3 regions of the Streptomyces sp. NBC_00483 genome follow, and region 3 is predicted to be linked to each of the others. Evidence: riboswitches for the same ligand, from Rfam matches in the RefSeq annotation. Region 3 holds a riboswitch; each other region holds the start of a gene.
The links. Region 3 has a riboswitch for cyclic di-AMP ahead of OHA73_RS26340 (C40 family peptidase). Riboswitches for the same ligand answer to the same signal wherever they lie in the genome.

Region 1 (4,178 bases), 1.2 Mb from region 3:
GGGACGCGTTCTGGACGTGACCGCGGAGGAGGTCCAGGAGATCGCCAAGGCGCGCCTGCGTCCCGACAACCGCGCGTCCCTCGTGTACGAGCCGACCGCGCCCGCCGACACCGAGAACGCCGAGATCGCTGAGGAGGCGGGCCAGTGACCGAGCAGCTCGCGAACATGGACTTCCACCCGCGGCCGCAGGCGGGCGAGCCCAAGCCCTGGGCGTTCCCGGCCCCGGAGCGCGGCGCGCTCCCCAACGGCCTGACGGTGCTGCGCTGCCACCGGCCGGGACAGCAGGTCATCGCCGTGGAGGTGCACCTGGACGCACCGCTTGACGCGGAACCGAAGGGCCTCGACGGCGTCTCGACGATCATGGCGCGTGCCTTCAACGAAGGCACGGACAAGCACTCCGCCGAGGAGTTCGCCGCCGAGCTGGAGCGCTGCGGCGCCACGATGGACGCGCACGCCGACCACCCCGGCGTCCGTGCCTCCCTCGAAGTGCCGGCCTCCCGCCTCTCCAAGGGCCTCGCCCTCCTGGCCGACGCCCTGCGGGCCCCCGCCTTCGACGACAGCGAGATCGAGCGCCTCGTCCGCAACCGCCTGGACGAGATCCCGCACGAGGCCGCCAACCCGGCCCGGCGCGCCGCCAAGGAGCTCTCCAAGCAGCTCTTCCCGGCCGACGCGCGCATGTCGCGCCCGCGCCAGGGCACCGAGGAGACCGTCTCGGCCATTGACGCGGCGGCCGTGCGCGCCTTCTACGACCGGCACGTACGCCCCGCCACCGCCACGGCCGTCGTCGTGGGCGACCTGACGGGCATCGACCTGGACGCCCTCCTCGCCGACACGCTCGGCGCCTGGACCGGCGACACCGCCGAGCCGCGCCCCGTGCCGCCGGTCGTCGCCGACGACACCGGCCGCGTGATCATCGTGGACCGTCCCGGTGCCGTGCAGACGCAGTTGCTCATGGGCCGGGTCGGACCGGACAAGCACGACCGTGTGTGGGCCGCGCAGATCCTCGGCACGTACTGCCTGGGCGGCACTCTCACGTCGCGCCTGGACCGCGTCCTGCGCGAGGAGAAGGGCTACACCTACGGAGTGCGGTCCTTCGCCCAGGTGCTGCGCTCCGCGCCCGACGGCAGCGGCGCCGCGATGCTCGCCATCAGCGGCTCGGTGGACACTCCGAACACCGGGCCCGCGCTCGACGACCTGTGGAAGGTCCTGCGCACGCTGGCGGCCGAGGGGCTCACGGATGCCGAACGGGACACCGCCGTACAGAACTTGGTGGGTGTGGCCCCGCTGAAGTTCGAGACCGCCGCGGCCGTCGCGAGCACCCTCGCCGACCAGGTCGAGCAGCACCTGCCCGACGACTTCCAGGCGCAGGTGTACCGGCAACTGGCCGCCACGGGCACCGTGGAGGCCACGGCCGCCGTCGTGAGCGCGTTCCCGGCGGATCGCCTGGTGACGATCCTGGTGGGTGACGCCGCGCAGATCGAGGAGCCGGTCAAGGCGCTCGGCATCGGCGAAGTCACGGTGGTCGCGGGCTGAGTTCCTCTCCCGCGGCACACCACGAAGCCCCGGCGCCGGCATCGGCCGCCGGGGCTTCGTGGCGTCCGTCACGATCATCTTCAATCACCACACGATCACAAATGTCCGAATTGATGTAGTGGTTGCCTGTCTGCCCTGTGGCGTGCACTACAAAAGCCGGGTTCTGTTTGTCGATCCAAAGACGCCCCGCTTAGCGTTCCCTCCGGCTGTCCGCCAGACGTACGTCGCGCCCGCGACACCGGACAGTCATCGCCGAGTCCCCATGGTGCGAGCCAGGGGAGCCGGGGACCCACCGAAGTCCCTGGGGTGAATCGGGCGCTCTTCCCGTAAGGGGAGGGGGCCTGTAGGAGACCTTCCTGCTCCGAACCCGTCAGCTAACCCGGTAGGCGAGAAGGAAGGAAAGGATCAGCCACTTCATGGCGTTCACCCGTGCCACCGGGAAGCACCGCCGTCCCAGCCGCCTGACGCGTACCACCGCTCAGGTCGCCGGCGTCGCCGCAATCACCACGACGGGCGTGGTGGGTGGCCTCGCCGCCCCCGCACTCGCCGCCGACACCGCGATAGCCCCGCACGACGGCCTCACGCAGGCCGTGGCCATCGGCGACTCCCTGGCCGAGCAGATCGACGCGCAGGCCACCGCGCAGCAGAAGGCCGCCGCCAAGGCGAAGGCCGAGGCCGAGGCCAAGAAGAAGGCCGAGGAGGCCAAGCGCAAGGCCGAGGCGGAGGCCAAGAAGCGGGCAGCCGAGAAGGCCCAGAAGGAGCGCGAGGCCAAGGAGCGCGCCGCCCGCGAGGCCGAGCGCAAGCGCCTGAACAGCTTCGTGTCGCCGATCTCCGGCTCGTACGTCTCCACCGCCTACCAGGCCGGCAGCGGACTGTGGTCCTCCGGTAGCCACACCGGCATCGACTTCCACGCCTCCAGCGGCACTTCGGTGCACGCGGTCGGCATGGGCACCGTCGTCGAGGCCGGCTGGGGCGGCTCGTACGGCAACAACGTCGTGATCAAGATGAAGGACGGTACGTACACCCAGTACGGTCACATGTCCTCGATCGGCGTCTCCGTCGGCCAGGACGTCACCCCCGGCCAGCAGATCGGCCTCTCCGGCGCCACCGGCAACGTGACGGGCCCGCACCTCCACTTCGAGGCCCGCACCGGCCCCGACTACGGCTCGGACATCGACCCCGTCGCGTACCTGCGCCAGCACGGTGTGAACGTCTGACCCGTCAGGCACACTCCACGAAAGCCCCGGCTCACCGAGCCGGGGCTTTCGCGTGCGCGGGTCTGCACTGTCCAAAAAATATCCCTGGATTCAGTTCCCTCGTCGGAAATTCAAGTCCGGTGGAATAGAGTCACCGGGTAAACGTTCCGGCCACGTGTCATTCGCGCTTGACCGGGCGTCAATCGACCGCGTATCGCGGGCATTGAGGCGGAGGTCGAGTCATGCGCATTCCCGCGCAGTCGGTATGCACAGCGATCCGCGACGACATCGTCGCCGGCGTCTACGAGCGCGGCGGCAGGCTCACCGAGGAACTGCTCGCGCGTCGCTACGGGGTCTCGCGCGTGCCCGTCCGCGAGGCGCTGCGGACCCTGGAGGCGGAGGGGTTCGTCGTCACGCGCAGGCACGCGGGCGCGTGCGTGGCCGAACCCACCGAGCGGGAGGCGGCCGACCTCCTGGAGATCCGCATGCTGCTCGAACCCATGGGCGCCGCCCGCGCCGCGCAGCGCCGCACCGAGGCTCACCTCAAGGTGCTGCGTGGCCTGGTCAGGCTGGGGCAGGAGCGCTCCCGGCGAGGTCAGAGCGAGGATCTGCGCTCCCTCGGCAGCTGGTTCCACGAGACGCTCGCCCAGGCCTCCGGCAGCCCCGGCCTGATCACCCTGCTCACCCAGCTCCGCCACAAGATCGCCTGGATGTACGCCGTGGAGAGCCCGGCCCGGCCGGCCGAGTCCTGGGCCGAGCACGGCGCCATCGTCGACGCCGTGGCACGGGGCGACGCGGAGCGTGCCCGCGCCCTGGCCACCCTGCACGCGGAGCGCGCGACGGCCGCCCACAGGCTGCGCGTCCCCCGCGCGGGCGAGCATGTGAGGACTTCGCAACATGCAGTCAACACAGTGGGGCGTCAGGTTTAACAACAGCGCCGTATACAAAGAAGTGCACTATTCGGTGAATGGGTTGAACGAGGCGCGGATGAATTCCCGCTGCCTATTTCCTGCCGCCCATTTCCAGCTGCCCAATTCGCGCCGCAATAGTGAACGAAAAAGCCGCGCGCCCCGAAGGGGAACGCGCGGCTCAGCCGTACTGCTTTTTGTCTTTGTGTCAGACGGTCTCGGGAAGCTCCTCGAGCCCCTCCGCGACCAGCTTCGCCAGACGGTCGAGCGCGGCGTCCGCGCCCTCGGCGTCGGAAGCCAGCACGATCTCCTCGCCGCCCTGCGCGCCCAGGCCGAGCACCGCCAGCATGGAGGCGGCGTTGACGGGGTTGCCGTCGGCCTTGGCGATCGTCACGGGAACACCGGCCGCCGTGGCAGCGCGGACGAAGATGGAAGCGGGGCGGGCGTGGAGGCCCTCGGCCCAGCCGACGTTGACGCGGCGCTCAGCCATGTGATGCTGCCCTTCAGGTGTCTCACGGTTGTCTAGACCAGTGTTCCATAT
Region 2 (4,178 bases), 1.6 Mb from region 3:
AGGCATGATGATCCGCCACGGCGGTGGACCGCGCGGCGGGGTGGGACGCGCGGTGAAGCGGATCCGCGCGTACCTGGTGGAGCTGATCCACCGCAAGCGCGGCGACCTCACCGACGACCTGATCTCCGAGCTGATCCGCGCCTCCGACCACGGCGAACACCTCACGGAGAACGAGGTGGCGGCCATGTGTTTCGTGCTGCTCTTCGCCGGTTTTGAAACTACGGTCAACCTGATCGGCAATGGCACGTACGCCCTGCTCACACACCCCGACCAGCGTGAGCGCCTGCAGAGGTCGATCGCGGCGGGGGAGACGGGGCTGTTGGCGACCGGGATCGAGGAACTGCTGCGCTTCGACGGCCCGGTGGAGATGGCCACGTGGCGCTTCGCCAGGGAGCCGCTGACCATCGGCGGCCAGGAGATCGGCGTGGGCGACCCGGTCCTCGTCGTGCTCGCCGCCGCCGACCGCGACCCGGCGCGCTTCACAGAACCCGACACCCTCGACCTCTCCCGCCGCGACAACCAGCACCTCGGCTACGGACACGGCATCCACTACTGCCTCGGCGCCCCGCTCGCCCGCCTGGAGGGACAGACCGCCCTCGCCACCCTCCTGACCCGCCTCCCGGACCTGCGACTTGCGGTGGAACCTACCGATTTGCGGTGGCGCGGCGGCCTCATCATGCGCGGACTGCGCACGCTCCCGGTGGAGTTCACCCCGCGTCAGATCCCCACCGGAACCGACGGGTCAGCTGACGGACCGTCAACACTGTGACTTTCACGTGATCTACGCTGCATCGACTTGTGACAGGCGTTCGAGTGCCGCTACGTTCACGGATCATCGCGACACATGCACAACTCGCACCACTTGCACTACCCGTCGCGCGTAGCAGCATCAGTCTCGCGAAAGGCAAACGCATGCTCTCCGGGAACGGTCGTCACCGTCGCCCCCGTCAGGCCCCTGCTCTCGTCGTCGCCGCCGGGGTCGCCGGCAGCGCCATCGCGATCCCGCTGTTCGCCGCGAGCGGCGCGAGCGCCGCGACCACGCAGGCGTGGGACAAGCTCGCCGAGTGCGAGAGCGGTGGGCAGTGGAGCCTGGACGCCGGTAACGGCTACTACGGCGGACTCCAGTTCACGCAGGAGAGATGGGAGGAGTACGGGGGGCTCGACTACGCCCCGCGTGCCGACCAGGCCAGCCGCTCGCAGCAGATATCCGTTGCCGAGAAGGTTCTTGACGACAAGGGCGTGAGCGCCTGGCCGATGTGCTCGCTCACCGCCGACCTCACCAAGGACGACGACTCGGCGGACGTCGACCCGGGCGTGTCCGCGTCGCCGCAGCCGTCCGAGTCCTCCGCTTCGTCCGACACCGATGCCGACAGCAAGTCGGACGAGGGTGGCGACAAGAGCGCCGACGAGGACGCCGACAAGGCGGGCTCCACGGACGCGACGGATTCGAGCGAATCGAGCGATCCGGGCGACTCGACCGAATCGGCGGATTCGGGAGACAAGGGTCACGACGAGGCGGAGGGCTCCGACGCGTCGGACAAGGCCTCGGCGGACGAGTCGGGCGATACCTCCGGTAACAAGGCCGAGGAGTCCTCGACCTCTTCAAGTGACAAGTCCCACGCGCCTTCTGACGACGCCGCCTCCGAGACGGCCCCGCCGTCCGCCTCGCCCTCCGGCGAGACGCAGGACAGCGCCACGTCGGGCCGCCACCGCGGCGACCGCGCCGACGAGGGCGGCTCCGACTCCCGTACGGGAGAGGGGCGTCACGCCTCGCGCGACGACAAGCGCGACGGCGACACGTACAAGGTGCACGCCGGCGACAACCTCTGGGACATCGCGAAGGCCCAGGACGTGCACGGCGGATGGGATGCGCTCTACGAGCGGAACAAGGAGACGGTCGGTACCGACCCAGACCTCATCCTTCCTGGTCAGAGCCTGGATCTTGGGGACGGATCGGACAAAAAGTAGCGGGAGTTCGGGGCGGTTGAAGGGGCTTTGTCCGATATTGATCAAGTGAGACATGGGTCTCAAAGCCCCTGATCGACTTTGAAATCGGACGGATCGACCGCTTACGTTCGTGACCGCTCGCTTCAGCGGGCCCCGATGGACGTCACGCCGAATCCTGCCAACGTCCGTACGGGAACAGTCGACGCGTATGCGCCGTAGGCAGGAGCGGGGGACCCAGGTAAGTGCCCTTCCGGGAGACCGGACGGGCTTGGGGTTAAGCAGCGCACAAGGATGCGTCTGCCGGGCACTCACTGGCCCGAACCCGACAGCTCACCTCGCAGGCGTCGGTGAGGAGATATCTCCATGCTGTTTTCCGGCAAGAACAAGCACCGCCGCCCGTCCAAGGCCGTCCGCGTCGCCACGCTCGGCGGTGTCGCCGCTGCCGCCGTCGCCGTGCCGCTGATGGGTGCGACGTCCGCCTCCGCCGCGACCACGTCCGAGTGGGACCAGGTCGCGCAGTGCGAGTCCGGTGGCAACTGGTCCACGAACACCGGCAACGGTTTCTACGGCGGCCTCCAGTTCTCGTCCTCCACCTGGTCCGCCTACGGCGGCGACCAGTACGCCTCCTCCGCCGACCAGGCCTCCAAGGCCCAGCAGATAGCCGTCGGCGAGAAGGTCCTCGCCTCCCAGGGCAACGGTGCCTGGCCGAACTGCGGCTCGGGCCTGTCCTCCACCCCGAACGAGGGTGGCGCCGACGACTCGTCCTCGCAGCAGCAGGACACCCAGAAGCAGGACACCCAGAGCACGCAGCAGCAGGACACGCAGCAGCGTGCCGACCGCTCCGAGCAGCGCGAGCAGCCGAAGCAGGAGGCCCCGAAGCAGGAGGCCCCGAAGCAGGAGGCGGCTCCGAAGCAGGACACCGTCACCACCCCGACCGGCAACAAGGTCGAGAAGGGTGACGGCGAGTACAAGGTCAAGTCCGGTGACACCCTCAGCAAGATCGCCGAGGCGCACGACACGACCTGGCAGCAGCTGTTCCAGAAGAACAAGGACATCGTCAAGGACGCCAACCTGATCTACCCGGGTCAGCAGCTGCACCTCAGCTAAGACGTCCGGTCCGCAGAGGACCACCGGTCCGCACAGGACCACCCCAGGCCCTCCCAGGCCGTCAGGTACGGGCTCGGCATCGGCGGACGCCGAGCCCCGCCGCACCCCGTCCCCACGGGTCGCTCACTTCGGCGACCTCCGTCCCGGCACAGCCGGGGCGGAGGTCGCTGTTTTTGTTCAGTTAAGGAACATTTCGCTATCGGCGTTGTCCACGAGGCGGGCGTTCGGATGGCCGATGCCCGCGAGCCGGTTACGCTCAGGGGTGCGGGACCACGTACCAAGCAGCCGCCCGCATAGCCTGCGTCACATCCAAGAAGGAGATGCTCGTGCCGTCCATCGACGTCGTCGTAGCCCGGGAAATCCTGGACTCCCGAGGCAACCCCACGGTCGAGGTCGAGGTCGGCCTCGACGACGGGAGCACCGGCCGTGCCGCCGTCCCGTCGGGTGCCTCCACCGGTGCCTTCGAGGCCATCGAACTCCGTGACGGTGACCCCAACCGTTACCTCGGCAAGGGTGTCGAGAAGGCCGTCCTCGCCGTCATCGAGCAGATCGGCCCGGAGCTGGTCGGTTACGACGCCACCGAGCAGCGCCTGATCGACCAGGCGATGTTCGACCTGGACGCGACCGACAACAAGGGCTCGCTCGGCGCCAACGCGATCCTCGGCGTCTCGCTCGCCGTCGCGCACGCCGCTTCCGAGGCCTCCGACCTGCCGCTGTTCCGCTACCTCGGTGGTCCGAACGCGCACCTGCTGCCCGTCCCGATGATGAACATCCTGAACGGTGGGTCGCACGCCGACTCCAACGTCGACATCCAGGAGTTCATGATCGCCCCGATCGGCGCGGAGTCCTTCTCCGAGGCCCTTCGCTGGGGCGCCGAGGTCTACCACACGCTGAAGAAGGTCCTGAAGAGCAAGGGCCTGGCCACCGGCCTCGGCGACGAGGGCGGCTTCGCGCCGAACCTCGACTCCAACCGTGCCGCCCTGGACCTCATCCTTGAGGCGATCAAGGAGGCCGGTTACGTTCCCGGCCAGCAGATCGCGCTCGCGCTGGACGTCGCCGCCTCCGAGTTCTACAAGGACGGCAAGTACCAGTTCGAGGGCAAGGAGCGCTCCGCCGCCGAGATG
Region 3 (4,178 bases):
CAGTGCGCCGTACGCGAAGGAGATCGCCTCCTTGGCGCGGGAGTTGGGCGCCTGGGAGAGGTCGGCGCGTTCCGCCGAGCGGGAGGAGCGCTCGCTCGTCGCGGGGGTGGCGGTGCGCTCCTCAGGGGTGAGGCGGTCGAGGAGGCGCCGGGCCTCCGCGAGTTTTCGCTTCACCTTCTTCTTGTTGTCCTCCAACTCGGCCTTCTTGGCGCGCAGTTCGGAGAGCGTGCCGTCGGCGTCGCCGCGCAGCTGGTCGATCTCGCGGAGTTCGCCCTGTACGCGGGTGACCGCGGCGGCCTGCCGCGCGCCGACGCGCTCCGTGAGGGACGCCTTGTCGAGATAGGCGTCGGGGGAGGAGGAGAGGAGCAGCTGGACCGACGGGTCCACGCCTCCCGTGCGGTACTGGGAGGCCGCGACCGAACCCAGCTTCTCCCGCTGGGAGTTGAGCGATTCGGTGCGCCGGGACGCCTCGTCCTGGAGGGCGTCCACCTTCTTCCGCGCCCCGTCCGCCTTCTCCTTCGCCCCGTTGTACTTCTGGGTGGCGACCTCCGCCTCCTGGTACAGCTTGTCGACCTTGGCCCGCACCTGTGCGGGGCCGAGCTCGGGCTCCGCGTGCGCCGCCCCGCCATCGAGGGCGGTGACGGTGGCCGCGGAAGCGAGGGCGAGCGTGGCCGCGGTGCGGGCCGTGCCCCCACCGCGGAGCGAACGCGGTCGGGGCTTTCGATGAGCTGCCGGCACAAGGTCCTCCTCTGGGCGCCGTACGCATCGCACGGCCCCCGGTCGCGCGTCCGGCGGCGGCCCGCACAGGGGAGCGGGCCGCCGCCGGACCTTTCTCGGCGGGGTGTCCGACTGCCGCCCCTGGCCCGGGCGGCGGTGGGGAGCCGGTCACCTGAGGAAGGACGCTAAACCTCTGCGTAACGGGTTGGTGTCGGATTGTTCGCAACTGGCCTGTTTGTTACGGATGGTGGCGGAGAGTGATAACAGAGTGGCAAAGGGGTGCCCGTAGTGGGCCATGGGCGTCCGGTTAGGCTCCGAGCCATGGACGTACTCATCCACCTCTTCGTCGGCCTGCACATCATCGGCATCGCCTCGCTGCTCGGCGGCTTCCTCACGCAGATGTCGGCGATGAAGGAGGGCGCGGCCCGCTTCAACAAGGCGATGCTGCACGGCGCCCTGACCATGCTGGTGACCGGCGTCGCCCTGGTCGGCCTCAACCAGGCCGACGGCAGCACCGTGAACAACATCAAGATCGGCGTGAAGCTCGCGCTCCTGATCGTGATCCTCGGCATCGTCTACGTGAAGCGGGACGAGGAGAAGGCGGAGAAGGGCCTCTTCATCACGGTCGGCGCGCTCACCGTCGTCAACATCTTCATCGCGGTGCTCTGGACCTGAGCGAGCGCGTACCAAGACGTACAAGCGCGTACCAAGACGTACAGAAGGGCCCGGCAGGTCGCACCTGCCGGGCCCTTCTGTGTGGGGTCAGGCCGGCCGCACCACGCTGTGGATCGACGACGTGCCGTCGTAGTAGATCGACTCCTCGCGCACGACCGCGCCCGGCTTCGGCGCGTGGACCATCATGCCGTCGCCCATGTAGAGGCCCACGTGGCTGATGTCGTCGTAGAAGAACACCAGGTCACCGGGTTGGATGTCGGAGAGCGGCACCGTCTTGCCGACCTCGACCTGGTCCCAGGTCGTCCGGGGCAGCGAGATCCCCGCGGACTTCCACGCCGCCTGCGTCAGGCCCGAGCAGTCGTACGAGTCCGGGCCCGTGGCGCCCCACACGTACGGCTTGCCCTCCTGCGACTTGGCGAACGCGAGCGCCTGCGCGGCCTTCGTGGCGTACGAGGCGTCCGAGGAAGAGGAACCGGAGCCGGAGGAGCCCGAGGAACCCGAGCCCGAGGAGCCGGACGACTCCTGCTCCTTCTGCGCGGCCTCCTCGGCCGCCTTCCGCTTCGCCTCCGCGGCCTTCTGCTTGGCGGCCAGCTCGGCGGCCTTCTTGCGGGCCGCCTCCTCCTTGGCCTTCTGGATCGCCGCGAGCCGCGCCTTCTCCTTGGCCGTCAGGTCGGCCAGCAGCTTGCGCGCGTCGGAGAGCTTCGTCTGGACGGTCTCCTTCGTCGACCTCAGCTCGGTCTGCGACTCGGTGAGGTCCTGGAGGCTCGACTGCGCCTCGGTGCGCTTCTTCGCGGTCTCGCGCGCCTGCGCCTGATAGTCGTCGACCGACTTCTTCTGCTCGTCGGTGAGCCGGCTCATCAGCTGGCGCTGCGAGAAGTAGTCCTCCGGGTCGTCCGCGAGGAACATGGTCGCGGTGTCGCTGACCGCGCCCGAGCGGTACTGCTCGGCGGCGTATCTGCCGAGCTTCTGGCGGGCCGTGTTCATGTCGTCGGTGCGCTGGGCGACATCGTCGAGGAGCTTGTCGACCTGCTGCTTCTTGGAGTCGGTCCGCTCCTTCACCCCGTTGTACTTCTGGGTGGCGACCTCGGCCTGCCGGTACAGGGTGTCGACCTTCTGCTGGACCTCTTCGAGGCGCGGCTTGGACGACGGCTGCGCGGGCGCGGCCTGTGCCGTCTGCGAGAGCAGTGCCACGGAGGTGAGGGCGGCGGTGGTGATGCCGACCGCGGGGGTCGTGCGAAGGCCGCCGGTGATCCGGGAACGGCTGCGGGGCTTGCGGTGCGACGCCAAGGCAGGCGACTCCTTCCGTCCTCCGCCTACCGGGTTAGCTGTCGGGTTCGGGCGTGGTACGCGGAAGGCTGCCCTACGGTCGGCTGACCGATTCACCCCAAGGTCGGTTGGGTCCCCGGTTCCCTGCCTTACGGCGTACGGAACTCAGCGGGGGCTGCCCGTTCGCCGCGACATCCGCGGGCGGGGGGACGGGCTGCCCGGCTGCACCGTAGCCAACTCGTGTGGCTGCTGTGAAGGTTGATGTTCGATATGCCCGATACATTTTCGTGATCTGGCCTCTGGAGGGCCCTCGGAGTTCCGAGGAGAGCCCATGGAGTTCGGAGCAGGGCCCTTGGAGTTCCGAAGGCAGCCACGGGTTGTCAGTGGGGCGGCCTAGACTCGGAGAGCGATGAGCAGCCTCTTTGACGACAGCTTCCTGACCGGCCTCCAGAAGAACGGTGCGGAGGAGCCCCCGCCGCCGCCTCCGGACCCCGAGTACGACGACGGGGCACCGGAGCCGATGCCGGACGACCTGTTCGGCGGGAGGCTCGGCGCGCCCGAAGACAGGGACACGCACTACCGGGACGGCGCCCCGCGCCCGGTCCTGAGCGCGGCCACCCTCCTGGAGGGGCTGAACGAGAACCAGCAGGCGGCCGTCACGCACGGCGGCACCCCGCTGCTCATCGTCGCGGGCGCCGGATCCGGCAAGACCCGCGTCCTCACGCACCGCATCGCGTACCTGCTCGCCGAGCGCGAAGTGCACCCCGGCCAGATCCTCGCGATCACGTTCACGAACAAGGCCGCGGGCGAGATGAAGGAGCGCGTCGAGGACCTCGTGGGCCCGCGCGCGAACGCCATGTGGGTCTCCACGTTCCACAGCGCCTGCGTCCGCATCCTGCGCCGGGAGAGCAAGAAGCTGGGCTTCACGTCCTCCTTCTCGATCTACGACGCCGCCGACAGCAAGCGGCTCATGGCGCTCGTCTGCCGCGACCTCGACCTGGACCCGAAGAAGTTCCCGCCGAAGTCCTTCAGCGCCAAGATCAGCAATCTCAAGAACGAGCTGATCGACGAGGAGGACTTCGCGGCGACCGCGGCCGACGGCTTCGAGAAGACCCTCGCCCAGGCCTACGCGATGTACCAGGCGCGCCTGCGCGAGGCGAACGCGCTGGACTTCGACGACCTGATCATGACGACGGTGAACATGCTGCGCGCGTTCCCGGACGTCGCCGAGCACTACCGCCGCCGCTTCCGCCACGTCATGGTCGACGAGTACCAGGACACGAACCACGCGCAGTACGCGCTGGTGCGCGAGCTGGTCGGCCCCACCGAGGGCGAGGACGCGGACCCGGCCGAGCTGTGCGTCGTGGGTGACGCGGACCAGTCGATCTACGCGTTCCGCGGCGCCACGATCCGTAACATCCTCGACTTCGAGGACGACTACCCCAACGCGAAGACGATCCTCCTGGAGCAGAACTACCGCTCCACGCAGACGATCCTCAGCGCGGCGAACGCGGTCATCG

Region 1: it holds a riboswitch for cyclic di-AMP, as region 3 does, so the genes downstream of both, OHA73_RS31615 (M23 family metallopeptidase) here and OHA73_RS26340 (C40 family peptidase) in region 3, are expected to answer to the same signal.
Region 2: it holds a riboswitch for cyclic di-AMP, as region 3 does, so the genes downstream of both, OHA73_RS18780 (transglycosylase family protein) here and OHA73_RS26340 (C40 family peptidase) in region 3, are expected to answer to the same signal.

What each region holds. Positions count from the first base shown of each region.
Region 1 covers NZ_CP107880.1:7,031,859-7,036,036, forward strand. The annotation lists gene OHA73_RS31605 (M16 family metallopeptidase) at 1-148, shown strand, start outside; gene OHA73_RS31610 (M16 family metallopeptidase) at 166-1,533, shown strand; cyclic di-AMP (ydaO/yuaA leader) riboswitch at 1,774-1,937, shown strand; gene OHA73_RS31615 (M23 family metallopeptidase) at 1,950-2,750, shown strand; gene OHA73_RS31620 (GntR family transcriptional regulator) at 2,972-3,658, shown strand; gene OHA73_RS31625 (HPr family phosphocarrier protein) at 3,846-4,127, opposite strand.
Region 2 covers NZ_CP107880.1:4,258,744-4,262,921, reverse strand. The annotation lists gene OHA73_RS18790 (cytochrome P450 family protein) at 1-769, shown strand, start outside; gene OHA73_RS18785 (transglycosylase family protein) at 913-1,968, shown strand; cyclic di-AMP (ydaO/yuaA leader) riboswitch at 2,149-2,306, shown strand; gene OHA73_RS18780 (transglycosylase family protein) at 2,311-3,054, shown strand; gene eno (phosphopyruvate hydratase) at 3,381-4,178, shown strand, end outside.
Region 3 covers NZ_CP107880.1:5,841,484-5,845,661, forward strand. The annotation lists gene OHA73_RS26330 (C40 family peptidase) at 1-738, opposite strand, end outside; gene OHA73_RS26335 (hypothetical protein) at 1,039-1,392, shown strand; gene OHA73_RS26340 (C40 family peptidase) at 1,480-2,679, opposite strand; cyclic di-AMP (ydaO/yuaA leader) riboswitch at 2,688-2,839, opposite strand; gene pcrA (DNA helicase PcrA) at 3,068-4,178, shown strand, end outside.